Regions from separate parts of the Camelimonas sp. FR25 genome, predicted to be linked through region 4. Evidence: predicted binding sites of a transcription regulator. Region 4 holds the regulator's gene; each other region holds the start of a gene.
The links. The regulator LexA, encoded in region 4, represses DNA repair genes until DNA is damaged. The targets are predictions, from matches to a motif close to TGTTCNNNNTGTGTTCNG.

Region 1: a site for LexA is predicted at 3,165-3,182, ahead of parE (DNA topoisomerase IV subunit B). Genes of this name have one in related genera too.
Region 2: a site for LexA is predicted at 3,785-3,802, ahead of AC6A67_RS10805 (ATP-dependent helicase). Genes of this name have one in related genera too.
Region 3: a site for LexA is predicted at 4,704-4,721, ahead of def (peptide deformylase). Genes of this name have one in related genera too.

What each region holds. Positions count from the first base shown of each region.
Region 1 is NZ_JCAWFG010000084.1:236,415-243,869, forward strand. Features, by position in the region: gene AC6A67_RS11925 (NAD(P)H-hydrate dehydratase) at 1-456, opposite strand, end outside; gene AC6A67_RS11930 (hypothetical protein) at 520-867, opposite strand; gene AC6A67_RS11935 (P-II family nitrogen regulator) at 845-1,183, shown strand; gene glnA (type I glutamate--ammonia ligase) at 1,360-2,772, shown strand; gene parE (DNA topoisomerase IV subunit B) at 3,193-5,301, shown strand; gene AC6A67_RS11950 (DEAD/DEAH box helicase) at 5,727-7,455, shown strand, end outside.
Region 2 is NZ_JCAWFG010000082.1:32,467-39,921, reverse strand. Features, by position in the region: gene AC6A67_RS10820 (FAD-binding oxidoreductase) at 77-1,501, opposite strand; gene AC6A67_RS10815 (NADPH:quinone oxidoreductase family protein) at 1,819-2,799, opposite strand; gene AC6A67_RS10810 (hypothetical protein) at 3,047-3,457, opposite strand; gene AC6A67_RS10805 (ATP-dependent helicase) at 4,065-6,599, shown strand; gene AC6A67_RS10800 (hypothetical protein) at 6,831-7,262, shown strand.
Region 3 is NZ_JCAWFG010000102.1:2,403-9,857, forward strand. Features, by position in the region: gene dapD (2,3,4,5-tetrahydropyridine-2,6-dicarboxylate N-succinyltransferase) at 1-729, shown strand, start outside; gene dapE (succinyl-diaminopimelate desuccinylase) at 849-2,060, shown strand; gene truA (tRNA pseudouridine(38-40) synthase TruA) at 2,200-2,967, opposite strand; gene fmt (methionyl-tRNA formyltransferase) at 3,002-3,937, opposite strand; gene def (peptide deformylase) at 4,149-4,664, opposite strand; gene AC6A67_RS14965 (DNA recombination protein RmuC) at 4,918-6,069, shown strand; gene recR (recombination mediator RecR) at 6,221-6,823, opposite strand; gene AC6A67_RS14975 (hypothetical protein) at 7,452-7,455, opposite strand, start outside.
Region 4 is NZ_JCAWFG010000017.1:73,593-81,047, reverse strand. Features, by position in the region: gene AC6A67_RS01395 (ComEC/Rec2 family competence protein) at 1-1,811, shown strand, start outside; gene lexA (transcriptional repressor LexA) at 1,925-2,650, opposite strand; gene AC6A67_RS01385 (flavin-containing monooxygenase) at 3,121-4,953, shown strand; gene trpC (indole-3-glycerol phosphate synthase TrpC) at 5,514-6,308, opposite strand; gene trpD (anthranilate phosphoribosyltransferase) at 6,319-7,356, opposite strand; gene AC6A67_RS01370 (anthranilate synthase component II) at 7,375-7,455, opposite strand, start outside.

The sequences.
Region 1 (7,455 bases), on a different contig from region 4:
CAGCGGCCGGTTAAGGCCAGCCCCAAACAGGGCGTCGATCGCCAGTTCAAACGGCCCGGCCGGGCAATCGGCCGTCGACGCGCCAGTCCACGCGCTGGCGGCGGCGCCAGCGTCCGCCGTCGTGGGTCCGCCGAACGGCGCCCAGACGATGACGTCGAAGCCCTGATCGTGCAGCAGTCGGGCCGCGACATAGCCGTCGCCGCCATTATTGCCGACGCCACAGGCGATGAGCACCCGGGCCGGCGCGCCCCGCCCCGCGCCCGGCGCAGCCCCTTCCGTCACCCGGGACCCGGCGCCCGCGCCTCCCCGCAGCATGGCGGCGGCAGCCTGGGCCACGGCGCGGCCAGCGCGCAACATCAGCGTGTATCCCGGCGTTCCTGCCGCAATGGTCAGCCGGTCCGCCTCCGCCATGGCCGCCGCGCCCAGTAATATGTCCCGCTCCTGCGCCTGCGCCATCGCCGCCTCCTTCCCACCTTTACGCCCAGCAACGCCGCGCCTGACGACAACCCTGCCTGTGGATCAATTTTGCGATTCTGCGCCGCAAATCGCAAAATCTTGCTGGCGCGACGACGAAAAACAAAAAATCCACCGCCCTGCGTCGCGTCTCGCGCACAAAAAGGGGCCAAACGCGAAAAAGGCCCCACCCGATTGCTGCAGCCCGCGATGCAGCGCCGCGCAGCCCCGCTGCTCCTGCGAATTTGAACAGTTTTTAATCAGCTTTCGCCTAATAATGCGGCGCCAAAGGCAGGGGCGGCGCAACATCCCCGTTTCTTTCGTCTGCCCGCCAAGGCATAAACAGCCCGTAAGTTTTGCGGCCCGGACCCGGTGCGGAGGAGCGCGGCTCATGAAGAAGATCGAGGCGATCATTAAACCCTTCAAGCTCGATGAAGTGAAGGAAGCGCTGCAGGATATTGGTCTGCAGGGCATCACTGTCATCGAGGCAAAGGGCTTCGGCCGCCAGAAAGGTCACACTGAACTGTATCGTGGCGCCGAATACGTCGTCGATTTTCTGCCCAAGGTGAAAATCGAGATCGTGCTGAATGACGATCAGGTTGACCGCGCGGTGGAAGCCATCCGCAACGCCGCCCAGACCGGCCGCATTGGCGACGGCAAGATTTTTGTCTCCACCGTTGAGGAAGCCATCCGCATCCGCACCGGCGAGACCGGGCCGGACGCGATCTGATCGCGGCGACAGGCGGCCTGCGGGGCGCCGGACGGACATCCGGACCAACACATTGACGCGTGGCGCGGCGCTCCGGCGCCGCCACGCATGAAACGGCCCAGTGGCCATCACTCGTTTTACCCGCGCAGGCCTGACGGAAAGCAGGTCGGCGCTCCTGATGCAGATAGGGGAACATGATGACTAAGAGCGCTCAGGACGTGCTCAAGACCATCAAGGAAGAGGACATCAAGTATGTCGACTTCCGCTTTACGGATCCGCGCGGCAAGTGGCAGCATGTCACCTTCGACATCACGCTGATCGACGAAGACATGTTCGCTGACGGCACCATGTTCGACGGTTCGTCGATTGCTGGCTGGAAGGCCATCAACGAGTCCGACATGCTGCTGATGCCCGACCCGTCCTCGGCCCAGCTCGACCCCTTCTTCGCCGCCCCGACCCTGTCGATCATCTGCGACGTGCTTGAGCCCGGCACCGGCGAGGCCTATGGCCGCGACCCGCGCGGCATCGCCCGCAAGGCTGAAGCCTTCCTCGCCTCGACCGGCATTGGCGACACCGCCTTCGTTGGCCCGGAAGCCGAATTCTTCGTCTTCGACGACGTGCGCTTCAAGGCTGACCCGTACAACACCGGCTTCAAGCTCGACTCGTCGGAACTGCCGACCAATGGCGACCGCGAGTATGACGGCGGCAACATGGGTCACCGCGTTCCGACCAAGGGCGGCTACTTCCCGGTTCCCCCGATCGACAGCTGCCAGGACATGCGCGGCGAGATGCTGGCGGCCATGGCCTCGATGGGCGTCTCGGTTGAGAAGCACCACCACGAGGTGGCTTCGGCCCAGCACGAGCTTGGCATGAAGTTCAACACCCTGGTGTCGACCGCCGACCAGATGCAGATCTACAAGTACTGCATCCATCAGGTGGCCAACAGCTACGGCAAGACCGCGACCTTCATGCCGAAGCCGGTGTTCGGCGACAACGGCTCGGGCATGCACGTGCACCTGTCGATCTGGAAGGACGGCAAGCCGGTGTTCGCTGGCAACAAATATGCCGACCTGAGCCAGGAATGCCTGTGGTTCATCGGCGGCATCATCAAGCACGCCAAGGCCCTGAACGCCTTCACCAATCCGTCGACCAACTCCTACAAGCGTCTGGTACCAGGCTATGAGGCCCCGGTGCTGCTGGCTTACTCCGCCCGCAACCGCTCGGCGTCCTGCCGTATTCCGTGGTCGAACAACCCGAAGGCCAAGCGCGTCGAGGTGCGTTTCCCCGATCCGACCGCCAACCCTTACCTCGCGTTCTCGGCCCTGCTGATGGCTGGCCTCGACGGCATCATCAACAAGATCGATCCGGGCCAGGCCATGGACAAGGATCTGTACGATCTGCCGCCGCGTGAGCTGAAGAAGATCCCGACCGTCTGCGGTTCGCTGCGTGAGGCGCTCGAGTCGCTGAAGAAGGACAACGCCTTCCTCAAGGCTGGAGACGTGTTCACCCAGGACTTCATCGACAGCTTCATTGAGCTGAAGATGACCGAAGTGATGCGCTTCGAGATGACCCCGCATCCGGTCGAGTTCGAGATGTACTACTCCTGCTGATCGCCCCTGGCGCAGCAACTGGAAAGGCCGGGCCCCGCCCGGCCTTTCTTTTTTTGCCGGCCTACATGTTTTGCTGGTCCAAGTGTGGCGCCGACCCGTCGCCCCTGCCCGGCGCGCCACAGCCAGATGGCGGCGATGGGACGGAAGCGCAGGAGTTGGGTGACGCCTGTGGGTTAAGGCCGACTTTGGCCGGGCGGCAGGCGCGTGCTATGTATGGCGCTGGCCACATGGTCTGCGGCCGCCCATCAGCCTGAACAGCGACTACCGCCCGTCATACACGCCGTTGCCGCACATGCTGCGCATGCCCATTGTGCGGCTTCCTATGCGGCGCATGGACCGGCGCATGGCGCCGCCGGTTTCGCCTTCCGGCGCTGAAACTGGCATAGTCACACGAGAACGAATCGGGATCAGAACAGGCATATGTCAGACAAGGACGACCTTTTCGGCGATGGGGCGCTCGCGCCCGCTGCGGCCCGGGGTAGCAACGGCAAGGCCGGCGACGGCGCGCGCGCAGGCAAGTCCACCCGCGCCCAGACCCAGGCCGCCAAGCTGGCGCAGAGCCGCGCCAGCGGTCCGGCGACGCCGGACGAGGCCGGTTACACTGCCTCCGCCATCGAGGTGCTTGAGGGGCTCGAGCCGGTTCGCCGTCGTCCTGGCATGTATATTGGCGGCACCGACGAAAAGGCGCTGCACCATCTGTTCGCCGAAGTCATCGACAACGCCATGGATGAGGCGGTGGCCGGCCACGCTTCGTTTATCGAGGTCGAGCTGGAGGAAGGCGGCTTTATCCGCGTTGTCGACAATGGTCGCGGCATTCCGATCGATCCGCATCCGAAATTCCCCGACAAATCGGCGCTCGAGGTGATTCTGACCACCCTGCACGCCGGCGGCAAATTCGATTCCAAGGTCTATGAGACCTCGGGCGGCCTGCATGGCGTCGGCGTCTCGGTGGTCAACGCCCTCTCCGACGTGCTGGAGGTTGAGGTGGCGCGCGGCCAGATGCTGTATCGCCAGACCTTCAGCCGCGGCCTCGCCCAGACCGGGCTGGAGACGGTGGGTCGGGTGAACAACCGCCGTGGCACCACGGTGCGCTTCCACCCCGACGCGCAGATTTTCGGTCCCGAGGCGACGTTCAATCCGCGCCGCCTGTTCAAGATGGCCCGCTCCAAGGCCTATCTGTTCGGCGGCGTCGAGGTGCGCTGGAAATGCGCGCCGTCGCTGCTTGGCGGCATCGATAATGTGCCGGCGGAGGCGGTATTTCGCTTCCCCAACGGCCTCAAGGATTATCTGGCGCGCGAGATCGACGGCGCCCCGCAGGTCGCGGACCAGTTGTTCTCTGGCAAGATCCAGAAGCCCGGCGGCCATGGCTCGGTGGAATGGGCGGTTTCTTGGCTGACAGAGGCTGACGGCTTCGTCTATTCCTATTGCAACACCATCCCAACGCCCGAGGGCGGGACCCATGAGCAGGGCCTGCGCATGGCCTTGCTGCGGGGTCTGCGCGACCATGCCGAGCGCATTGGCCAGCAAAAGCGCGCCGCCAATCTCACCGCCGATGACGTGATGGCCACCTGCGCCGCGCTGCTGTCCGTGTTCATTCGCGAGCCGGAATTCGTCGGACAGACCAAGGACAAGCTGGCCTCCAACGAAGCCGTGCGCATCGTTGAAAGCGCCATGCGCGACGCTTTCGACCATTGGCTGGCCGCTGCGCCGCAGCAGGCGCTGCGCTTGCTGGAGTGGACGATCGAGCGCTCGGAAGAGCGCATGCGCCGTCGCCAGGAGAAGGAAGTGGCGCGCAAGAGCGCCACGCGCCGCCTGCGCCTGCCTGGCAAGCTGGCGGATTGCTCAAACGCTGGTGCCGCCGGCTCCGAGCTGTTCATTGTCGAGGGCGACTCGGCTGGCGGCAGCGCCAAACAGGCGCGCGACCGCAAGACCCAGGCCGTGCTGCCGCTGCGCGGCAAGATCCTCAATGTCGCCTCGGCTGGCCGCGACAAGCTCGCCGCCAACCAGCAGCTGTCGGATCTGACCCAGGCGCTCGGCTGCGCCACCGGGGCCGCCTACCGTGATCAGGATCTGCGTTATGAGCGCGTGATCATCATGACCGACGCTGACGTCGACGGCGCCCATATCGCCTCGCTGTTGATCACTTTCTTTTACCGGCAGATGCCAAAGCTGATCGATAACGGCCATCTCTACCTCGCGGTGCCGCCGCTGTATCGCATCACGGCAGGCAGCAAGACGCTGTACGCCCGTGACGAAAAGGAACGGGACCGCATCATCGCCAAGGACTTCAAGGGCAAAAAGGTGGATGTGGGCCGCTTCAAGGGCCTCGGCGAGATGATGGCGGCGCAGCTCAAGGAAACCACCATGGACCCGGCGCGGCGCACGCTGTTGCGGGTGCATGTCGAGCAGGAGGCGCGGCCCGAGACCTCGGACGCCATCGACCGGTTGATGGGCAACAAGCCGGAAGCCCGCTTTGCTTTCATCCAGGAGCGCGCCGCCTTCGCCGACACCACGGCGCTCGATATCTGAGCGCTGACGGCCCCGGCGCCAAACGCTGCAGTCACCGCAGGCGCCATAAGGCGCCCCGGCAGGATGGCGCGAACTTGCGGCGCTGCGCCAGAGCGGGCCGGCGCATGGGTCGCAACATCGCCGCCCTGCTCCGCCTGTCGCTGTCCCAGTCAACCTTGCGCTGTCGCTGGCAATGCAGGCGTGACGGAGGGTTAGGGCCTGCTTCCCCATGCCTGCGGCCGGACCGCGGGCAATCTGCGGCGCATGTGCAACGCACGCGACCAGCACAGTTAAACTGTTCGCCAGTTATGCGATATGCGTTGACAAGCTCAGCGTTAATACCATAGTCCGCAAGACGCTGCGCCCCCAGGGAGTCCGACATCCGGTCTGGCTCCCCTATTCGCGCCGGCCATTTTGGCGGCCCGCAGACGCTTTTCAACGGACCCATGGCATTTTCTGACCTCGGCCTCAGCGGCAAAGTTCTCCAGGCAGTTGAAAGTTCCGGCTATACCGAGCCGACGCCAATTCAGGCTGAAGCCATCCCGCATGTACTGGCGCGTCGTGACGTGCTTGGCATTGCGCAGACCGGCACTGGCAAGACTGCTGCTTTCACGCTGCCCATGTTGACGCTGCTGGAGACCGGCCGCGCCCGCGCCCGCATGCCGCGGACGCTGATCCTCGAACCGACGCGCGAACTGGCCGCCCAGGTCGAGGAAAGCTTCATCAAATACGGCGCCCAGCACAAGCTGAACGTGGCGCTGCTCATTGGCGGCGTGTCGTTTGGCGACCAGGACGCCAAGATCACCCGTGGCGTCGACGTGCTGATCGCCACGCCTGGCCGCCTGCTCGACCATTTTGAGCGCGGCAAGCTGCTGCTCAGCGGCATTGAAGTGCTGGTGATCGACGAAGCCGACCGCATGCTCGACATGGGCTTCATTCCCGATATCGAGCGCATCTGCAAAATGGTGCCGTTCACCCGCCAGACGCTGTTTTTCTCGGCCACCATGCCGCCGGAAATCCAGAAACTGGTCGACAATTTCCTCAGCAATCCGGTGAAGGTTGAGGTGGCGCGCGCCTCCTCCACCGCCCGCACCATCACGCAGCTGGCCGTCGCCTCTGGCGCCGATGCGCCGCACAAGCGCGAGACGTTGCGCCGGCTGATCCGTGGCGCCGAGGACATCAAGAACGGTATCATCTTCTGCAACCGCAAGCGTGACATCGCCGTGGTGCTGAAGTCGCTGCAGAAGCACGGTTTTTCGGTCGCCGCGCTGCATGGCGACATGGACCAGCGTTCGCGCATGCAGGCGCTGGACAGCTTCCGCAACAATGAGGTGCAATTGCTGATCGCCTCGGATGTCGCCGCCCGAGGCCTCGACATCCCCGACGTCAGCCACGTCTTCAACTATGACGCGCCGCATCATGCCGAAGACTATGTGCACCGTATCGGCCGCACCGGCCGCGCCGGTCGCAAGGGCACCGCTTACACCATCATCACCCCGGACGACTCGAAATACGCCGCCGCCATTGAGGCGATGACTGGCGCCGCGTTCGAATGGCTTGGCCCATCCATCGACGAAGCCGATCTGAGCGACAGCGGCGCACGCAGCCATGAGCGCGGCGACGATCGCCGCCGTGGCCGTGAGCGTGAGGGTCGCGAGCGTGATGGCCGTGGCCGCAATGGCCGGGGCCGCGGCGAGCGCAGCCAGGATGCGACGCGCGCCGAGCGCCAGGATGAGCGCGCAGCGCCTGATCTGGCTGCCGTGGAGCAGCCGTCGATCCATGACGCGGCCGCCCGGCCGCGCCAGGACCAGGGGCGTCATGACAGCGGACGCCAGGACAACGGACGTCAAGAAAGCGGACGCCAGGACAACCGCGCCCAGCCGGCGGAGGCCCGTAACGGTCGTCGGCAAGATGGACGTCAAGATGGTCGTCCAGAGCAAGGCGGTCGCGATTATCGTCAGGAGGCCCGCAACGGCGGTGGCCGTGACGAGCGGCGTGGCCGCAATGGCCGCCACGAGCGCGATGAGCCGTCGCCGCTGGGCTTCGGCGAGCACGTTCCGGCGTTCATGCTGTCAGAGCCGCGCGTCGCCCGCCGCAGCGCCAAAACCAGCGAGACCGCGCCACGTGACGTTGGTCCAGTGACGCCTGTGGCCTTCGCGCCAGAGGCGATCCAGG
Region 2 (7,455 bases), on a different contig from region 4:
AAGCCGCCAGCCCGATGAGCGTTTCGCCGCGATGCGACCCAAGGCCAGCCCCACGATTGACCAAGGCGGGCCGGCGTCAACCCGTCTGGGCGGGCGGCAGGATCTTGCCGGGGTTCATCAGATTGGCCGGATCGATCGCCGCCTTGATGGCCCGCATCACGTCCAGCGCGTCCGCGCCGTGCTCGGCGGCCATGAACTTCATCTTGCCCTGGCCGACGCCATGCTCGCCGGTGCAGGTGCCGCCCACCGCCAGCGCCCGCGCCGCCAGCCGCTCAAGGAAGCCCTCGATCGCCTTGCGCTTCACGGGATCATCGACATCGAAGAACGGCTGGGTATGGAAATTGCCGTCGCCGACATGGCCGACGGTGCCGCCGGCGATGCCAAGGCTCTCCAGATCGCGCGCCGTTTCCTCAACGCAATCGGCGAGATGCGAGATGGGCACGCAGACATCGGTGGCGAAGGTCAGCATGCCCGGATTGGCGGCGCGCCCCGCCCAATAGGCATCATGACGGGCCTGCCACAGCCGGGTGCGATCCTCGGCGCGGGTCGCCCACTGGAACGGCCCGCCGCCCAGCCCCTCGGCGATCTCGCCAAAGCGCTCGGCCTGCTCTTTCACCGAAGCGTCGGAACCGTGGAACTCCAATAACAGCATCGGCGTCTCGGGCAGGTCGATCTTCGAATAGGCGTTGACCGAGCGCACCGAGGCGGCGTCGAGCAATTCGATGCGCGCCACCGGGATGCCCGACTGGATGGTCTGGATGGTGGCGTCGCAGGCGGCGTGGACGGTAGGGAACGGGCAGCATCCGGCTGAAATCGCCTCGGGAATGCCATGCAGCCGCAAGGTGATTTTGGTGATGACGCCGAGCGTGCCTTCCGAGCCAACGATCAGCCGCGTCAGATCATAGCCCGCGGCGCTCTTTTTGGCCCGCGTGCCGGTGTGGATCACCCGCCCATCGGGCAGCACCACTTCGAGCGCCAGCACATTCTCGCGCATGGTGCCGTAGCGCACGGCGTTGGTGCCGGAGCAGCGGGTGGCGGCCATGCCGCCAATCGAGGCGTCCGCGCCGGGGTCGATCGGGAAGAACAGCCCGGCGTCGCGCAGATATTCGTTTAGCTCCTTGCGGGTCACGCCTGGCTCGACCACCACGTCGAGGTCTTCGGCGTGCATGGCGATGATCGCCTTCATCCGGCTGGTGTCGATGCAGACGCCGCCGAACGGCGCGTTGACGTGCCCTTCCAGCGAGGTGCCCGTGCCATAGGGGATCATCGGCACGCCATGGGCGGCGCACAGCCGGACGATCTCCACCACCTCGCCGGTATTGTCCGGGAACACCACCGCATCCGGCGGCTGGTTGCCCTGCCAGGTCAGCGTATTGGCGTGCTGCTCGCGAATGGTCTCATTGACCGTGAACCGCTCGCCAAACCGTTGGCCCAGGGCGGCGAGCACGACGGCAAGCCCCTGCTGGTCTGATGCAGCCGTCGCCTGGACATCCGCGTTCATCGCCGAACCCCTCATCTCGTTGCACTAATACCAGAACCCGCTGGGTATGACTCATCGGGTTCTGGTTAAGCCCGTGCGGCGCCTGAGCATGTCAGGATGCGGATGCGTCAGCACCTTCGCATCCTGGTATAAGGCCAGGCGGCGCTCCACCCCGAACATCCTGCCTGGCCTAAGCTGGTTTGCCAAATCTGGATTGCCCAAGCCGCCTTGCAAATATTGGCCGGCAAATCTTGCGCTGGCGCGCGCCAGCTCGCAAGCCGTTGCAAGGCCATGTAAGGCGCCTGGCGAGCCAAAACGGCGCGCCAAGAGCGCAGGCTTCAGCCGCCGATCGCCACCACCGGCTTGCCGATATTCTCGCGGCGCAGCATGCGGGCAAGCAGGGCGGGGGTTTCTTCCAGCGGGAAGGTGGCGCTGGGCTGCGGGGCGATGCGGCCTTCACGCACCAAAGCGATCATCCGCTCAAAAATGGCGCGCGCCGCATCCTTTTCGGCCCGCACATGGCCGCCCCAATCGACGCCAACGATGCTGGAGCGCTTGAGCAGGGGCAGGTTCAGCGGAATCTTCGGAATCTCGCCGCCGGCGAAACCGATCACCAGATGGCGGCCGCCCGGCGACAGGCAGCGGAACGCCGTCTCCGACCACTGTCCGCCCACCGGGTCATAGATCACCGTGAGCTTGCGGCCGTCGAGGGTGGCTTCCAGCGTTTTGCGCCACTCGGGCTGGCTGTAATTGACGGTGAGATGGGCGCCCGCCGCAACGCAGGCCGCCAGCCGCTCGTCCGACGAGGCGGCGGCGATCACCGTCGCGCCGAGCCCCTTGGCCACATCGATCGCCGCCATGCCGACGCCGCCCGAGGCGCCGAGCACCAGCACGGCCTCGCCGGGCTGCAGATGGCCGCACATCTCAAAGCCATAGATGGCGGTGGAATAATTCACCAGGGCCGCAGCTGCGGCGTCGGAGCTGAGCTGCTCCGGCAGCGGCACGCATTGGGCGGCGTACACCACGGCCTTCTCGCTCAGGGCGCCGCGCTCGGCCAGGGCCATGACCCGCTGGCCAATCAGCGCTGGCGAGACCTGCTCGCCCACCGCCACCACCGTGCCGGCCAGTTCGCTGCCGGGAACAAATGGCAGCGGCCGCTTGACCTGATAGGCGCCGCGCACCACGAGGCCGTCGACATAGCCGAGGCCCACCGCTTCAACGGCGATGATGGCGTCATGCGGACCCGGAACCGGCTCGTCAATGTCGGCGATGACCAGATTATCCGGATCGCCATAAGCCAGACACTGCACTGCCCTCATGATGTTCTCCCCCGATCGTTTGATGAGCGCCATGCCTGTTCCGCCGCGCGGTCCTGACGTCACCGCCAGTCTGGCCTGCGGCTGGCGGGGCGCCAAGAAGCCTTGTCTGCGGTATGACCCGGCAAGCGGGCCGGAGGCAAGCGCCGCCGCGACGCAAAAAAACCGCCTTGGGCATGGCTCTGCCGGGCAGTTCAATATGCGTCGTGATGGACGGCGCGAATGATATGCGCCCGCGCGCTGGCCCCTGTCAGCACAGGCCCGTGGCGCAGGGGCGCAACATGCCAGGCTGGTTCTGTTGTTCCAGCCGCTGAATCTGCTGTTGCTGGCGCATATATTGCTGCTGACCCTGCTGCTGCATCTGCTGCATCTGCAAATCCTGCTGCATCGAGCGGTTCATCTGCTGCAGGGTCTGTTCCTGGCGTTGGTTATAGCCCTGCGTGACGCCCTGGGCCAAAGCCGGGGCGGCGCTCAACGCCCACAGCGCCGCAGCGGCGGCCAGCGCGGCGGCGGCGGCGCCAAGGGCCACCAGCCGGCGCAGGCGCGCCTGCTCCTCGCGCGAAATCGCCCGGGCCCTGACCTTGCTGCGCGCGCCGTGGCGGCGCCGCGCCTCAGCCTCACCTGCGTCACGCAACATCTGCTGGCTGTAACGGTCGGCCATTGTTCTCATCCCGCATGCCCGCCCGGCTTGCCCGCGCTGTTAGGCGCCGTTCACCGTGGCTTCCTCCTGAATATAGAAGCGCGCGCGTGAATTCCCAGCGTCTGCGACGAAAAACCCCAAAGCGCATGCAACGTCATCACCCGACGCAAGGGCGCTTAAGTCGACGCCTATAGCCGCCCGCCTTTTATACCAGGATGCGAAGATGCTGACGCATCCGCACCCTGAAATGCTCAGGCGCCGCACGGGCTTGGCCAGAACCCGATGAGTCACGCTCATCGGGTTCTGGTAATACGCGCCCCCATGGTCCATGCCGCCGCGCTCGACTTTCGTTCCCGTTATGGTCCAAGGTCCTGTTGCGTCAGCCCTGTGACGAATCAACTGGCGGCGGCGGGGCGGCGCGCCCATATGACGGATTCGGCCGGTCTCGCGCCGCAGGCATGGCGGCGGCAAGCCCGCCAGGGATGACGCGCTGGCGCGAACGCCCTATGCATCATCCGCCGCAAGCGCCTTTGCCGCCCGAGGGCGGTGTTCAGGTTGCGGCAATGGCGCCCAATCCACGTCGTCGCACCACTGGCGCGGCGACAGCCAAGGGAAGCACATCAGGTCGATGCAAGGTTCTGACGACAACTCCGGCCACAGCCCGGCGCCTGCCTACACTCCGCGCGAGGGCGGCATCGCCGCGCGCGCCCGCGCCGCGGCGGGCGGCGATGCGCCTGTCGCCGCCGTGGCGCCAGGCGCAGCAGCCAGCTGGCTGGAGGGGCTGAACCCGGAGCAGCGACGGGCGGTCGAGACAACTGAGGGGCCGCTGCTGGTGCTGGCTGGCGCCGGCACCGGCAAGACCCGGGTGCTGACCACCCGCATCGCCTATATTCTGGCGCGCGGCCTCGCCATGCCGTCGCAGATCCTCGCCGTCACCTTCACCAACAAGGCGGCGCGCGAGATGAAAGAGCGCATCGCCCATCTGGTTGGCCCCGCCGCCGAAGGCATGCCGTGGCTCGGCACCTTCCACTCCATCAGCACCCGCCTGCTGCGCCGCCATGCCGAGCTTATCGGCCTGAAGCCCAGCTTCACCATCCTCGACACCGACGACCAGATCCGCCTGATGAAGCAGGTGCTGCAGCTGGAAGGCGTCGACGAAAAGCGCTGGCCGCCACGCCAGCTGGCCAATCTGATCGACGGCTGGAAGAACCGCGCCCTGAGCCCGGCGCAGGTCCCGGCTGGCGAAGGCGCCGCCTTCGCCAATGGCCGGGGCACGAAGGTCTACGCCATGTATCAGGAGCGGCTGAAAACCCTCAACGCCGCCGATTTTGGCGATCTGCTGCTGGAGACCATCCGGCTGTTCCGCGAGAATCCGGATGTGCTGGCGCAGTATCAGCAGCGCTTTCGCTACATGCTGGTCGACGAGTATCAGGATACTAATGTCGCGCAATATCTGTGGCTGCGCCTGCTCGCCCAGGGCCGCGACCCCGCGCACCGCAATCTGTGCTGCGTCGGCGATGACGACCAGTCGATCTATGGCTGGCGCGGCGCCGAGGTCGACAATATCCTGCGTTTCGACCACGACTTCCCCGGGGCCGAGGTGGTGCGGCTGGAGCTGAATTACCGCTCCACCGGCCACATCCTGCACGCCGCCTCCGAGCTCATCGCCCGCAACGAAGGTCGCCTCGGCAAACGCCTGCGCACCGAGGATGTGGACGGCGAGAAGGTGGCCATCACCGGCGCCTGGGATTCCGAGGAAGAAGCCCGCCTCGTCGGCGAAGAGATTGAGGCGCTGCAGGCGCGCGATCATTCGCTCGGCGAGATGGCCATCCTGGTGCGCATCTCGGCCCAGATGCGCGAGATGGAAGACCGGCTGGTGCAGCTTGGCGTGCCCTATCGCGTCATCGGCGGCCCGCGTTTCTATGAGCGGCTCGAGATCCGCGACGCCATGGCCTATCTGCGCTGCGTCGTCTCGCCGGCTGACGATCTGGCGTTCGAGCGCATCATCAACACGCCGAAGCGTGGCCTCGGCGACGCCACCTTGCAGGTGCTGCACAGCCACGCCCGCGCCGCGCGCATCCCATTGATGGAAGCAGCGCGCTTCCTCGTGGAAACCGAGGAACTGAAGCCGAAGCCGCGCAAGACCATCCGCGATCTGCTCAGCGACTTTGGCCGCTGGACCGCCGCCGCCAGCCGTATGCGCCAGGGCGAGCTGGCCGAGCTGGTGCTGGAGGAATCTGGCTACACCGAGATGTGGCGACGCGACCGCTCGGCCGAATCCAGCGGCCGCCTCGACAACCTCAAGGAACTGGTGCGCTCGCTGGAGGAGTTCCCCGACCTGCAGAGCTTCCTCGAACATGTGTCGCTGGTGATGGAAGCGGCGGATGGCGACACCGGCGAGCGCGTCTCGCTGATGACCCTGCACGCCGCCAAGGGGCTTGAGTTCGACACGGTGTTCCTGCCGGGCTGGGAGGAAGGGCTGTTCCCCAACCAGCGGGCGCTGGATGAGAGCGGCCGCGCCGGGCTGGAGGAGGAGCGTCGCCTCGCCCATGTCGGCATTACCCGCGCCCGCAAGCGCGCCCGCATCTATTTCGCCAGCAACCGCCGCATCCATGGCATGTGGAACGCCACCATTCCCTCGCGTTTCATTGATGAATTGCCGGAAAGCGCCGTGGAAGTTCTGGATGCGCCCGCGTCCTATTCTTACGGCGGCTACGCCAGCAACCAGGGCTATGGCCAGAGCCGCTTCGACCGCGCCGCCGGCGGCTATGCCGGGGCCGCCGAAACCGCCCCCTCCAGCTACGCCACCCCCGGCTGGCAGCGCGCCCAGGCGCGTGGTTTTGGTCAAGGCGGTTTTGGCCAGAACGGCGCAGGCAGCTTTGGCGGCGGCTCTCAATTCGCCGCCGGGCGCGGCGCCGGTCATGGCAAGGGATTTGGCAAGGGGTTTGGCAAAGGCGGCCAGCGCGGCGGGCCGGTGATCGAGGGCGAACTGGTCGCCCGCTCCACCGGCGTCTCGGCCTTCGCCGTAGGCGCCCGTATCTTCCACCAGAAGTTCGGCCCCGGCCTCGTCGCCATCGTCGACGGCAACAAGCTTACCGTGGATTTCGACAAGGCTGGCCGCAAAACCGTGCTCGACAGCTTCGTCGAGGCGGCGGGCGGCTGACGCCAGCGCGTGGTGAGGTTGACGCAAGGGCATGAAGCCCTGGCGTAAACCATGCGCAAAACTAGCCGGGAATTGAGCGGGAAACGGATTGCACGTCGCGGCAAAACCACGGCAGAGTGCGTTAACGCATTGTTCACCTTTTTCGCAGCCAGGCGGACGCGGACGCCGCAAGGCCGCGCAATGGCCACAATAGAGCGTCACCGCTCACCGACGTTATCAAGGAGATTCCGAATGGCGAACATCCCACAGGCTTCTGACGCAGGCGACGCCAGCACCCTTCCGGCTCTTGGCCTGCGCTGGGCTGCTCTGCGCGGCATGCTGGGCTCGCCGCTCATCGACGCCGACGACCAGCGTGAGCTGCGCCGCGAGCTGCTGCAGGAACTGAAGACCGTCGAGCAGTCGATGTCGCGTGTCTCGGCCCGCAGCGGCCTTGAGCTGTCGACCAAGATCGACGTGCTGGCCCAGGCGCTGCGCGAGCTCACCTTCCCCGATGGCCGCAGCGCCCTCGACCTGCTGGAAAGCATTCGCGGCGACGTCACCACGCTGGTGCCGCGCAACGCCGAGAAGTCGACCCATCTCAGCCGTGGCCCGGTGCTGCAGCGCCCTGCCGACGCCGCGCCCGCCGCGACCGGCCCTGCCAGCACGCCGTCCAGCAGCAGCTGAGCCAGCGGCGCCGCGTAACACCAGACCCCGATGAGCGCAACGCATCGGGATCTGGCCAAGCCCCTGCGGCGCCTGAGCATTTCAGGATGCGGATGCGTCGGCATCTTCGCATTCTGGTATAACATAGTGGACCGCGCTCACGCGGCGCGCCACGCCTGCCGATGCTCCCGCCGCGCGTCCCTGACGCGCGGCG
Region 3 (7,455 bases), on a different contig from region 4:
GACAGCGGCAAGGCCCGCGTCGCCGAAAAGGGCGCCGACGGCGCGTGGGTGGTCAACCAGTGGCTGAAGAAGGCGGTGCTGCTGTCGTTCCGCCTCAACGACATGGCGCCGATCAGCGGCGCGCCGGGCGGCGCGACCTGGTGGGACAAGGTGCCGTCGAAGTTTGACGGCTGGGACGAGAGCCAGTTCCGCAGCGCCGGCTTCCGCGCCGTGCCAGGCGCCATCGCCCGCCGCAGCGCCTTCATCGCGCCGGGCGTGGTGCTGATGCCGTCCTTCGTCAATCTCGGCGCCTATGTCGATGAAGGCACGATGGTCGACACCTGGACCACGGTCGGCTCCTGCGCCCAGATCGGCAAGAACGTGCACCTGTCCGGCGGCGTCGGCATCGGCGGCGTGCTGGAGCCGCTGCAGGCTGGCCCGGTGATCATCGAGGACAATTGCTTCATCGGCGCCCGTTCGGAAGTGGCCGAAGGCGTCATCGTTTGCGAAGGCGCCGTGCTGTCCATGGGCGTCTATCTCGGCGCCTCGACCAAGATCATCGACCGCGCAACGGGCGAGGTGCATGTCGGTCGCGTGCCGCCCTATTCGGTGGTGGTGGCTGGCAGCCTGCCGGGCAAGCCGCTGCCCGACGGAACGCCGGGCCCGTCGCTGTATTGCGCCGTCATCGTCAAGAAGGTCGACGCCCAGACCCGCTCGAAGACCTCGATCAACGAGCTGCTGCGCGACTGAGGCTTCGCGCTGCTGAACGCGCTGCGCCCCTGAGGCGCGCAACGCCAACCTCATGCTATGACGGGGCGGGATCACTGATCCCGCCCTTGTTGATTCCACCTGCTGCAGCGGAGCCCGCCATGACCGACACTTCCAGCGCCAGCCCCCATGCGGATGTCGGTCGCCAGGCGGTCGAGCTGACCCGGGCGCTGGTGCGCTGCGCCTCGGTGACGCCGGAAGAGGGCGGGGCGCTGTCGTTTCTGGAGGGGGCGCTGGGCGCCGCCGGTTTCGACGTCGAACGCCTGACCTTCAGCGAGGAGGGCACGCCCGACGTGGAGAACCTCTACGCCCGCTACGGCGCGCGCGCGCCGGTGCTGCTGTTCGCCGGCCACACCGACGTGGTGCCGCCGGGCGATGAGGCGGCCTGGCGCCATGGGCCGTTCGACGCGGTGACCGAGGATGGCGTGCTCTATGGTCGCGGCGTCGTCGACATGAAGGGCGGCGTCGGCGCCTTTACGGCGGCGGCGATCGATTTCATCCGGCAGAATCCGGAGTTTGACGGCTCCATCGCCTTTCTGATCACCGGCGATGAGGAGGGCCCGGCCATCAATGGCTCAGTCAAGCTGCTGCAATGGGCCCAGGAGCAGGGCGAGCGCTTCGACCATTGCATCCTCGGCGAGCCGACCAATCCCAACCGCCTGGGCGAGATGATCAAGGTCGGCCGGCGCGGCTCGCTGACCGGGCGTCTGACGGTGCATGGCGTGCAGGGCCATGTCGCTTATCCGCAGCGGGCGCAGAACCCAATCCCGGCCATGCTGCGCTATCTGCAGGCGCTGATCGCCACGCCGCTCGATGCAGGCAATGAGCGCTTCGACGCCTCCAATCTGGAGGTGATCTCGGTCGATGTCGGCAATGGCGCGACCAATGTCATTCCCGCCGACGCCCATGCGGTGTTCAACATCCGCTTCAACGACATCTGGAGCCTCGACAGCCTGAAGGCGGAGGTGCAGCGTCGCCTCGACAGCGTCGGCGGCGATGGGCCGCGTTACAGCCTGCGCTTTGATCCGAGCAATTCCGTATCGTTCCTGACCCAGCCCGGCCCCTTCGTCGACCTGATGTGCGACGCCATCGCCGCCGAGACCGGCCTGCGTCCCGAACTGTCGACCAGCGGCGGCACCTCGGACGCGCGCTTCATCAAGGATTACTGCCCGGTGATCGAATTTGGCCTCGTCGGCGACACCATGCACAAGGTGGATGAGCGCACGCCGGTCGCCGAGCTGGAAGCCCTTGGCCGCATCTACCGCCGCATGATCGCCAGCTATTTCGCCCATATCGGTGAGCGGGAGCGCTAAACAGCCTCAGCGCCAGTCGCCACTAGCCCGTCGCCCGCCACACCCCCCACCGTCATGCCCGTGCTCGTCACGGGCATCCACGTCTTCCCTCCGCCAGGCAAGACGGCGACCCGTCGCCACACCGCCGCCCCATCCGCTCTCAGGGCGCGGCCAGCACCTCGTCCGGATAGTCGACGCTGACGAAATACAGCCCATGCGCCGGGGCCATGGGGCCGCAGCGGGTGCGGTCGCGGGCGTCGAGCGCCGCGCGCAGGTCGCCCACCTGCCAGCGGCCACAGCCGACCTGCTCCAGCGAGCCAGCCATGGAGCGCACCTGATGGTGCAGGAAGGAGCGGGCCGAGGCGTGGATGCGGATCTCGTCGCCGACACTCTCCACATCCAGCCGGTCGAGGGTGCGGATCGGGCTGGCGGCCTGGCATTCGGCGGCGCGGAAGGTGCTGAAGTCGTGGTTGCCCAGGATGGTCTGCGCCGCCGCGTGCATGGCGTCGGCGTCGAGCTTGCGCCCGACATGCCAGACCTTGCCCCGATCCAGCGCTGGCGGCGCCCGCCGGTTGAGGATGCGGTAGACGTAATGGCGCCTGAGGGCGCTGTGCCGGGCTTCAAATGCGGGCACGGCGGCGTGGGCCGAGATTACGGCGATACGCTCGCCCCATAATTTGAGATGGGCGTTGATGGCGTCGCGCACCGTGTCGGAGCGCCACTCCTTGCTGAGATCCACATGGGCGACCTGGCCGAGCGCATGTACGCCGGCGTCGGTGCGGCCAGAGCATTGCACGCGCGGATGCTCGCCGGTGAATTTGATGATGGCTTCCTCAATCGCCTGCTGCACCGAGCGGCCATTGTCCTGCCATTGCCAGCCGACATAGGCGTCGCCGTCATACTCGATCACCAGGCGATAGCGGGGCACGGGCGTCTCCAGCCGGATGTCAGAGGGTCGGGGCTCAGAACCGCGCGCCAGGCGCCAGCCGCGCCCCGCGCATGAATTCGTCCGCCGTCACCGCGCCCTTGCCGGCGCGCTGCACCTGCAACAGCCGCACGGCGCCTGCGCCACAGGCGACCACGAGGCCGCCAGCCAGCAGCTCGCCTGGCGCGCCCGCGCTCTCCGCCGCTTCCTCCACCTGCGCTCGCAACACCTTGACGCGCTCCGGCTTGCCCTTGCCGAGATCGGCCTCGAAGAAGGCGCCGGGGAACGGCGACAGCCCGCGAATATGGTTGTGCACCGCCTGGGCGTCCATGCTCCAGTCGATGCGGCCATCGGCGTTGCTGATCTTGTGGGCGTAAGTCACGCCGTCTTCCGGCTGCGGCGTGAAGCCGAGCGAGCCGCGCTCCAGCGCCGCCAAAGCGCGGGCGGCGAGGTCGGCGCCGAGCCCGCTGAGCGCGTCGTGCAGTTCACCGGCGGTCATGGCCGGGGTGATGGCGAGGCGCTCGCACATGGCGACCGGGCCGGTGTCCAGCCCTTCCTCCATCTGCATGACGCAGACGCCGCTTTCGGCGTCGCCGGCCATGATGGCGCGCTGGATCGGCGCGGCGCCGCGCCAGCGCGGCAGCAGCGAGGCGTGCAGATTGATGCAACCAAAACGCGGCATGGCCAGGATGTCGGGCGGCAGGATCATGCCATAGGCGACCACCACGGCGACGTCGGCGTCGAGCGCGCGGAACGTCTCCGCCGCTTCCGGCGTGCGCAAGCTTGCTGGCGTCAGCACCGGAATGCCAAAGCCCTCAGCCATCTCATGCACCGGGCTCTTGCGCTCGTTCATGCCGCGACCGGCGGGCTTGGGCGCGCGGGTATAGACGGCGACGACCTCATGGCCGTGGCCGACGATTTCAGCGAGCGTCGGCGCCGAGAAATCCGGCGTCCCCATGAAAATCACGCGCAAAGCTTTGTCCCCAGGTCCAGCGTCTGTAGCGGCGGCGGGCTATGGCTGCATCATCGCCCCCCATGCGCCGCCGATATGCCGCCGATGCACCGAATGCTCATGCCATAGCCAGGGCGGAAATGGCAAAAAGGCCAGACCGCCGGGCGACCTGGCCGTCAAGGCAGGCGAGGTCCGCCCATCGCCAGATAAGGGCTATGGGCGGGGGTGCGTCTCAGCGGCCCTGGCGGGCCAGCTTGGCGAATTTGGCGTTGACCCGGTCGCGTTTGAGCTTCGACAGATAATCGATGAACAGCACGCCGTTGAGGTGGTCGATCTCGTGCTGCAGGCAAGTGGCGAGCAGGCCGTCGGCCTCGATCTCCTGCATCTTGTCGTGGATATCGCGATAGCGCACCCGCACCTGCGCCGGGCGCTCCACATCGGCGTGGTAGTCCGGGATCGACAGGCAGCCCTCATTGTAGATGCTGCGCTCCTCCGAGCTCCAGGTGATCTCCGGATCGAGCAGGATCATCGGATTGCCGTCGACGCCCTCCTCGCGCACCACGTCGAGCACGATCAGGCGCTTCATCACGCCAATCTGCACCGCTGCGAGGCCGATGCCAGGCGCGTCATACATGGTTTCCAGCATGTCATCCGCCAGCTGGCGGATCTCTGCGGTGGCGGCGCCCACTGGCGCGGACGCCTGGCGGAGCATGGCGTCAGGGAGAATGACGAGAGGACGGATGGTCATGGCGCCATGCAATAGGGCTTAACGATTTTGCGGTCAACTTGTACTTGATTTGTTCTTAGTTTTGATCGACCCTCCTGTGCGTAGGCGCAAGGCGGGGGGGCTATCTGGCCGCCGGGGCCGGTTTGTCCTGACTTGATGAGACTTGTCCTGGTGGTCTGGCCGTCTTGGCGTGACTGGCGATGGGGTGGCGTCCCGTCGGCGCTCCAGGTGGCGGGAACTGTGCAGCGACCATGGGCGACGACGGGACCATTTGATGAAAGACATGTGGCTCACTGTCGTCGGCCAGGACATCAGCCAGCTACAGCTCGCCTGGGCGGTGGCGATCGTGGCGCTGTCGCTGTTGGGGCTGAGCCTGCTGCGCGGCGCCCGCCGGCGCAGGCTGGCTGGCGCAGGCTGGGAGGCGGAGGAGGTTCTGGCCATGCTCGAGGCTCAGGGCCGCGCCATGGAGGCCAGGCTGGCGCAGCTCACCCAGGCCCAGGCGGAGATGCACGGCGGGCTGCACGCCAGCATGCAGGGGCTTGGCGCGCGCCAGGCCGAGGTGCAGCGCAGCGTCGCCGAGCACGTCGACCTGCTGCAACACCGGCTGGGGCGAGGCCTCGCCGACATGGCGGAGCGGACTGGCGGCAGCCTCGCTGATCTGGCCGGGCGGCTGGCGCTGATCGACGCCGCCCAGCAGAATCTCAACGCTCTGACCGGGCAGATTGTCGGCCTGCGTGAGGTGCTGGCCAACAAGCAGACGCGCGGCGCCTGGGGGCAGGGACGGATGGAGGCCATCGTGCGCGATGGTTTGCCGCCGGGGTCGTTCAGCTTCCAGGCCACCCTGTCGAATGGGCGGCGGCCAGACTGTCTTGTGCATCTGCCCGGCGACCGGCCGCTGGCGATCGACGCCAAATTTCCGCTCGAGGGGTTTCAGGCGTTCAGGGCCGCCCGCAGCGACGAGGAGCGCAAGGCCGCCGCCGCGCGCCTGCGCCAGGACGTGCTGACGCATATTCGCGATATCGCCGGCAAATATCTGTTGCCGGGCGAGACCCAGGACATGGCGCTGATGTTTCTGCCGTCTGAGGCGCTCTACGCCGATCTGCTGGAGCATTTCGATGAGGTGGCGCAGATGGCGACGCGGGCGAGGGTGATCATCGTCTCGCCCTCGCTGCTGGCGCTGGCCATCCAGCTGGTGCGGGCCATGGCCCGCGACGCCCGCATCCGCGATGAGGCGCTGGCGATCCAGACCGAGGTCAGCCGCCTGCTTGACGACATCGCCAGGCTGCAGGAGCGGGCGGGCCGGCTCGACGGCCATTTTCGCCAGGCCAGGGATGATCTGGCGGCGCTCAACGTCTCGGTCGACAAGATCGCGCGGCGCGGCGGTCGCATCGAGGCGCTGGATTTTGAGGAGCGGATCGGAGCCTGAGCCGATGCGATGATTGCGTCGCTGCAAGGTGACGCAGCCCTGCAGGCAGCCATTGGCGTTGCGCTGCGGCGGCGAAGGCCGCCTTCGGTTGAGATTTCGCCCGGCGACGGCCAGGCAGGCGCCTGATGGCGCCCTGGCCGAAAGGCTCTGGTTACAGCGTGGTGCGCTGGCGGATGGCGGCGACCAGCGTGCCTTCGTCGAGATAATCGAGCTCGCCGCCCACTGGCACGCCATGGGCAAGGCGGGTGATGCGGATCGGCAGATGGCTGAGCATGTCGGTGATGAAATGCGCCGTGGTCTGGCCGTCCACCGTGGCGTTGAGGGCGATGATCACCTCGGTGATCACGCCATCGGCGCTGCGTTCGGCCAACGCCGCCAGATTGAGGTCGTCAGGCCCGATGCCATCCAGCGGCGACAGCACGCCGCCGAGCACGTGATAGCGGGCGTTCATCACCGATGCGCGCTCCAGCGCCCACAGATCCGCCACCGATTCCACCACGATCAGCACCGCCGGGTCGCGCCGACCGTCCTGGCAGATGGCGCAGGGCGAGGCGGTGTCGACATTGCCGCAGGCGTGGCAGGTGATGACCCGGTCGGCGACGACGCGGACGGCGTCGGCCAGCGGCTGCAACAGGGCCTCGCGCTTGCGAATCAGATGCAGGGCGGCGCGGCGGGCCGAGCGCGGCCCCAGCCCGGGCAGGCGCGCCAGCAGCTGGATCAGACGTTCAAGTTCGGGACCGGTCGACGAAGCCATGGTTGTGGCGCCTTACCTCTCAGGAGCGCAGGCGCGCCAACGCGGGCGGCTGGCGCGGGCCGATCGGCCACATGGTCGATGCGGCGTCTGCTTGCGAAGGCGATGGTGTCAGTCGCCCACGCTCGCCCCTTGTGCCTGCACCGGCGGAGGCAGGCAAGCGGTAGGGCGGCTGTGACAGGCGGGGCGGGTGTGCGGGGGCGGGTGTGTGCTGGGGGCAGGAACGTTTGGGGGTGTGGCGGCGGCGTCCGGTAGACGTGGATGGTCGGGTCAAGCCCGACCATGACGGCGGGGATGCGGGGTGTGGGCTTCAGGTGTGGGGCTTGGGGCAGGACTCGGGGTGTGGGGAGCTGGAAGTCTGAAAGGGGGAGTGGGGTGGGAGCTTGGGGTGGGCGATTGGGAGTGTAGTCCCGGCGCTGCACGCCCAGGTGGACCTGGTCTTGCACGCCCGCTTCCACCTGCCTGCCAAGACTCGCACGCTCTAATCCCCCTGCACGCGCGCCCTCTCCATCCCCCTCGCGACACGGCAGCCAAACTGACCCTATCCCATGCCCCCCGCCGCCGTCATGCCCGTGCTTGTCACGGGCATCCACGCCTTGCGCGCCAATGCCGCCAGCCACCCGACGACGGCTCAC
Region 4 (7,455 bases):
CTACGGGCACGGCCCATCACGCGCCCATTGTCGTTACGGATGCGCGGGAAGCGGATTTTCCTGTCGCCGTGCGTTGGGCGGCATGGGTCGACCGGCAGCGGGTGGCGCTAACCGGGCGGATCGCCGGGGCCTGGGGCGGCGAGGCGGGCGCGGTGGCGGCGGCATTGGTGACGGGCAAGCGCGGCCAGATCAGTGATGAGGCCAACGAGGCCCTGCGCGCCGCCGGCATCTATCACATCCTTTCAATCTCTGGTCTGCACATGGCGCTGGCCGCCGCCATGCTGTTCTGGACGTCCCGGGCTTTGCTCGCCCTCACGCCCTGGTGCGCGCTGCATCTGCCGGTGCGCAAGCTGGCGGCAAGCCTGGCGATTGCAGGCTCGCTCGCCTATTGCGTGTTCACTGGCGCAGACGTCGCCACGGTGCGGGCGCTGATCATGATTGCGGCGTTGCTCGGAGCCATCCTGATCGATCGTCCGGCGCTGTCCCTGCACAATCTGGCGCTGGCGGCCGTGCTGCTGTTGTTATGGCAGCCGGAAAGTCTGCTTACGCCAGGCTTTCAGATGTCGTTCGCTGCGGTCGCTGCCCTGATCATTGCGTTTGGCGCCCGGGGGGGCGATGTCGAACCGCAAAGCGACAGGGCATTTTGGCTACAGCGCTGGATCTGGCGTCCGCTGCGCGCCACTCTGGTCGCGACTGCGGTGTGCGAGATCGCAACGGCGCCCTTCAGCATCTGGCATTTCCAGCACATCTATCCGCTCGGGCTGCTTGGCAACGCCATGACGCTGCCGTTTCTGTCGCTGGCGGTGATGCCTGCCGCGATGCTGGGCATGGCGCTCGCGCCATTTGGCGCGGACTGGCCTGTCTGGTGGCTGATGGGCGCCGCGACGGAGCCGGTGCTGTGGGTCTCAGAATGGATCGCCGCAACGCCTGGCGCAGTGAAACTGGTCGCAGCCTCCGGCGATACATCATTGCTCCTGATCGCTTTGGCGTGGCTCTGGTTCGTGGCGTGCCGCACGCCGCTGCGCTGGTTCGCCATGGCGCCTGCCAGCGCCGGGCTGCTGCTGGCGGTAGCCAACACGCCGCCCGATGTGATGGTTGACCGCAACGGTCGCGGCGCGCTGGTGCGTCTGGATGATGCGCACGGCGAAGTTCAGCTGGCGCTGCTCGGACGGGTGTCTCCGTTCGTCGCGCGCCAATGGTACGCTCTCCACGGCCTGGCAATGCCGCATGGCGCGCGATCCCGGCCCGACACCGGGAATTGTGACGCGAATGCCTGCGCGGTCCGCCGCAATGATGGCGGCCTCGTCGTCTGGGCCCGTCGCACCGAGGCCATGCAGGGGGATTGCCGCCACATTGACGTGTTGATCAGCAGCTTGCCAGCCCCTGGGCCTTGCCGTCCGGCGCTGCTGCTCGACGGGCCGGCGCTGGTCCGCAGCGGCGCGGTGAGCGTCTGGCTGAACGACGGCGACATTGCCCTGCGTGCGGTGCGACGGCCTGGTGAAAGCTGGCCCTGGCGTAGGGTCTTGCCGGTACTTTGGCCAGCGCCCACGCCGCGCCGGCCAACCACAGCCGACCCCATGACGATCGGGCCGACCGAGCCGGCGCCGCCTGCTCAGCCGGGCGTCCATGGAGCCCCATCCCACCCCCAGATGTCAGATCCAGCAGAAGGCCAATCCATCTCGCATGCGCCCGGCTCCTGGCAAAGACGGCCCGCCCTCAACCAGCCTGATCCACCACGCCTGGAATCACAGATTGGAGCGCCGCAACAGATCGGCCAGAACACAGCGACCGCCATCACTCATCAGCCATGAAACGTCGTCCGCTGAACATCCGCCATAGCGCTCTGACAGTTCGGCGTCGCCAGGTTGGGCAGTCCACAATCCTTGTCCGACCATCCAAACGCAGCAACCACCGCGCGCCGCTCTCAGTAGCGGCGCAAAAGGCTTACCAGCCGGCCCTGGATCTTGACGCGTGCAGCAGGCAGCACCCGGTTTTCAAACAGCGGATTGGCCGCTTCCAGCTCCACATCCCTGCCGCGCTTGCGCAGTCGCTTCAGGGTGGCTTCCTCATCGTCGATCAGCGCCACGATGATATCGCCATTGTCAGCCGAATCCTGACGGCGGATCACCACCGTATCTCCTTCGAGAATGCCGGCCTCGACCATCGAATCGCCACGCACTTCAAGCGCGTAATGTTCGCCCGTGCCGATCAGATCGGCGGGGAGGGGGATGCTGTCGCCGGATTGCTGGATGGCGCTGATCGGCACGCCAGCCGCAATCCTGCCAACCAGGGGTATGGAGACAACGCCGCGCGCATCAGGGGCATTGCCCGCGCCTGGCGCCGACCGGCCTTGCAGCGCAGGCGCCTGCGCTTCGGCATCGGCCTTGCCGCCCATCACCACGCGCGGCTTGAATCCGGCCCCGGCGTCGCCCTGCAGGTCCGGCATCCGCAGAACTTCGACAGCGCGGGCCCGGTTGGGCAGGCGTCGGATGAAGCCTCGCTCCTCGAGCGCCATGATCAGGCGGTGGATGCCCGATTTGGATTTGAGGTCGAGCGCCTCCTTCATTTCGTCGAAGGACGGCGGCACGCCGGTTTCCTGCAGTCGCTGATGAATAAAACGCAGCAACTCATGTTGCTTGGCTGTCAGCATCGCAAAACATTCCCGTTGCGCGCCGCCCCGGGGCGCTGCCGTCGGAATTCACGACCTTCTGGCTGAGGCGGCCCCTTCACTCCGAAGTGGTCGCCTTGATGCTGAAGTCGTCGCGAGCGCCGAATCTGTGTCGAAACAAAGCATGAACAGTATTACATGTTCCCGCTGTGTTCTGCAACCGGCGCGACCGTCGCCGGCCGATTTAATTGGCCAACTCTTGTTTAAATGGCCAACTCTTGCCCAGGACAGCGTAAACTTTGCTGACGGACGGACAATGGCAGATTGCGCGGCCCATGACCTGATCAGCGCGGCGGCCGGCGTGGGCCCCCGGCGTCCATACAGGTGCCGTCAACAGCGCGGGACCTCGCGTTTCCGATGGTTGACAGCATCATTGGTACTGACCAGTATCATATTTGATATAGAAAAATACTGACAGGGCCGGCCCGTCGGGCAGGCGTGGGAGAGAACAAATGGCCGCCGCCACCGACAGGGACGCCGCGCAGATCGACATTGACGCGTTGAAGGCGCGCTACCAGCAGGAACGCGACCGCCGTCTGCGCACGGATGGTAACCAGCAATATGTCGAGATGGCCGGCGATTTCGCCCGCTATCTTGAAGATCCTTATGTCGCCCCTGGCTTTACCCGCGATCCCGTGCGTGAGGAGGTGGAGGTGCTGGTGGTGGGCGGCGGCTTTGGCGGCCTGCTCTCGGGCGCGCGGCTGCGCGAGATCGGCGTCGACAGGTTCCGCATCGTCGAAAAGGGCGGCGACTTCGGCGGCACCTGGTACTGGAACCGCTATCCTGGCGCGGCCTGTGACACCGAGAGCTACATCTATCTGCCGCTGCTCGAGGAGACTGGCTACATCCCGCAACGCAAATACGCCCGTGCGCCGGAGATTCTCGGCCAGGCGCAGCGCGTCGCGCGGCATTTCGACCTGTATCCGCATGCCCTGTTCCAGACCGTGGTCACCGAGGCGCGTTGGGATGAAAGCGCCGCGCGCTGGCGGGTGCGCACCAGCCGTGACGATGAGATCTCTGCGCGATTCATCATCCTGAATGGTGGTCCGCTCGAGCGGCCGAAGCTGCCTGGCATTCCTGGCGTCGACAGCTTCGCCGGCCACAGCTTCCACACCAGCCGCTGGGACTATGCCTATACCGGCGGTGATTCCCATGGCGGGCTGACCGGGTTGCGCGACAAGCGCGTCGGCATTATCGGCACCGGCGCCACCGCCGTGCAATGCGTGCCGCACCTCGGCGAATGGGCGAAGGAACTTTACGTCTTCCAGCGCACGCCGTCATCGATCGACGTGCGCAATGACCATGAAACCGATCCTGAATGGGCCAGGGCGCTGCAGCCCGGCTGGCAGCGCGCCCGCATGGACAATTTCACCGCCGTGGTCTCTGGCGGTGATTTTGAAGAAGACATGGTCAATGACGGCTGGACCGATCTGATCGGCAATATTCTGCTGGCGGCGCGGCGCAAGCAGAAGCAGGGCGAGGCGGTTGAGGATCCTGAAAAGCTGATTGAGCTGGCCGACTTCCAGAAAATGGAGCGGGTGCGCGCCCGGGTCGACGAAATCATTCGCCAGGAACAGGTCGCTGCGGCGCTCAAGCCCTGGTACAGCCAGTTCTGCAAACGCCCGTGCTTCCACGACAGTTATCTGCCGACCTTTAACCGCCCCAATGTCCATCTGGTGGATACCGACGGCCAGGGCGTGGAGCGCATTACGGACGAGGGCGTGGTGGTGAATGGCAAGCTCTATGAGCTCGACTGCCTGATTTACGCCACCGGCTTTGAGGTCGGCACCGACATTACCCGCCGCTTCGGCCTCGAGGTGTATGGTCGCGGGGGCGTAACGCTGACGGAGCGGTGGAAGGATGGGGCCGAGACGTTCCACGGCCTGTTCTCACGCGGCTTCCCAAACTGCTTCATCGTCACCCCTATCCAGTCGGGCCAGAGCCCGAACTTCCAGCACATGCTGGACGAGCAGACCCGGCACATCGCCTGGGTGCTGAAGGAGATGCGGGCGCGCGGCGCCGTGACCATCGAGGCGTCGCAAGCGGCGCAGGATGCGTGGGTCAAGGCCTGCGTCGACGTGGCGAAGGCGCGCGTGCCTTATCTCGAAGCCTGCACCCCAGGCTATTACAATAATGAGGGCCAGATTGGCCGTATGCGCGAGCTGAAAAACAATCAGTACTGGCGCGGACCGACCGTGTTCCTGCGCATGTGGGACAAATGGCGCAGCAAGGGCGATCTGGATGGGCTCGAACTGAGCTACGACCAGCGCGCGGCGGCGGAATAGGCGCTGAGCTGGGTGTTCGGGGCCATGGCCCTGGCTATTGACGCTGTCGTTCTCCACCGTCATGCCCGCGCTCGTCGCGGTCATCCACGGTTTGGCTATTGCGTTGTGGGGAGGGGGCCGTGGTCGCTGGGGTCGCATGCCTGCGCCTGACCATCGTTTGAGCTGGCGGGGTTTGCCGTTCGGCTGAGCAAGACGTGGATGCCCGCGCCGAGCGCGGGCATGACGGCGCGAAGGGAGGCGCCCTGCGCTTGATCAGGGTGTCTCGGAAGGCTTTGGCAGGCGTGTGCGCGTGTTTCCAGAAGGAGCGAACTCTCCGCTCGACATTTCCACCGTCATGCCCGCGCTCGTCGCGGGCATCCACGTTTTGGCGGCTGGACTGCGATGACAGTGCCCCGGTTGATCGGGGCGACTGCCTTTCGCGCGCTCGTTTGCAACGAGCAGCGCTCACTGCGCGGACAGAAGAAGACGTGGATGCCCGCGACGAGCGCGGGCATGACGGCGCATTGTTGGGTGACGTGACGCGTCTGGCGCGCGATGGCGGTTTGCGCAGGCACGGCGCGTCAGGCTCCGCCGAGCAGCGTCCGGGTTGCGGCGGCCACGTCGTCCTTGCGCATCAGGCTCTCGCCAACGAGATAGGCGTTGACCTTGCAGGCGGCGAGCCGGGCGATGTCCTCTGGGGTGAAAATGCCGCTCTCGCCCACCAGAACCCGGTCGGCGGGCACGCGCGGGGCCAGACGCTCGGTCACCGACAGCGACACCTCGAAGGTGCGCAAATCGCGATTGTTGACGCCGATCAGCCGCGACGGCAGCTTCAGCGCCCGCTCCAGTTCGTCGCCGTCATGCACCTCCACCAGCGTGTCCATGCCGAGGCGCGTGGCGGTCTCGGTCAGGGCGAGCGCGGTGGCGTCGTCCACCGAGGCCATGATCACCAGAATGCAATCCGCGCCCCAGGCGCGGGCCTCAAACACCTGGTAGGGGTCGTAGAGGAAATCCTTGCGCAGCGCCGGCAGCGCACAGGCGGCGCGGGCGGCCTTGAGGTATTCAGGGCTGCCCTGAAAGGATGGCGTGTCCGTCAGCACCGACAGGCAGGCGGCGCCGCCGGCCTCATAGGCCTGGGCGAGGGCCGGCGGGTCGAAATCCGGACGGATCAGCCCCTTGGACGGGCTGGCCTTTTTGATCTCGGCGATCAGCGCCGGCTGGCCCGCGGCGATCTTGCGCTCCAGCGCCGCCAGAAAACCGCGTGGGGCGGGGGCGGCGGCGGCCAGCTTTTCAATTGCGGCCTGGGGAATGGCGGCCTTGGCGGCGGCGATCTCTTCCAGCTTGTAGGCGCCGATGCGCTCCAGAACGTTGCTCATCCCGCGTGTCTCACTTGTCTGCTGTCGAAAGCGCGGACGCATGGCTGGCCTGCACCAGCTTCTGCAGCGCCTTGCGCGCGGCGCCATTGTCAATCGCCGCGGCGGCCATCTTCACGCCCTCGGCGAGGTCGGCGGCTTTGCCAGCCACCACCAGCGCCGCGCCGGCGTTGAACACCACGATGTCGCGATAGGCGCCGGGCTCACCCTGCAACAGGCGCATGGCGGCGGAGGCGTTGTGCTGCGGATCGCCGCCCTTTAGCTCATCCAGCGTGGCGCGGCGCAGGCCAACGTCCTCGGGGCTGATGCTGAATTGGCGGATCTCGCCCTGGTTGAGCTCCACCACCTGGGTCTGGCCCGTGGTGGTGATCTCATCGAGGCCATCGGAGCCATGCACCGCCCAGACGCGTTCCGAACCCAAGGTCTGCAACACCTGCACCATCGGCTCAAGCCAGCTGGCGGCGAACACGCCAAGCAGCTGCCGCTGCACCGAGGCCGGGTTCGACAGCGGCCCGAGGATATTGAAGATGGTCCGGGCGCCCAGTTCCGAGCGCACCGGCGCCACATGGCGCATCGATGAATGATGGTTCGGCGCGAACATGAAGCCGACGCCGGCGCTTTCGATGCAGCGCGCGATGTCATCGGGCGCAAGGTCGAGATTGACGCCAAGCGCCATCAGCACGTCAGCCGAGCCGGATTTGGATGAGGCCGCGCGGTTGCCATGCTTGGCCACCGGCACGCCGCAGCCTGCGACGACAAAGGCGCTGAGCGTCGAGACATTCCACGTGCCGACATTGTCGCCGCCGGTGCCGACGATATCGATGGCCCCCGAAGGGGCGGCGACCGGAACCATGCGGGCGCGCATGGCCGAGACGGCGCCGACGATCTCATCAAGGCTCTCGCCGCGCACCCGCAGGGCCATCAAAAAGGCGCCTGCCTGGGCCGGCGTCACTTCGCCCGACAGCATGGTCTCGAAGGCGGCGCGCGCCTCGTCGCGGCTCAGCGCAGCCCCGGTGGCCACCTTGGCGATGAAAGGTTTGAATGCGTCCATAACGAAGCCTCAGCCCCTTTAGGCGCGCGCGCTGTTGAAGGCGGCGGCGAGGTTCAGGAAGTTGCGCATCATGGTCGCGCCGTGCTCGGAGAGGATGCT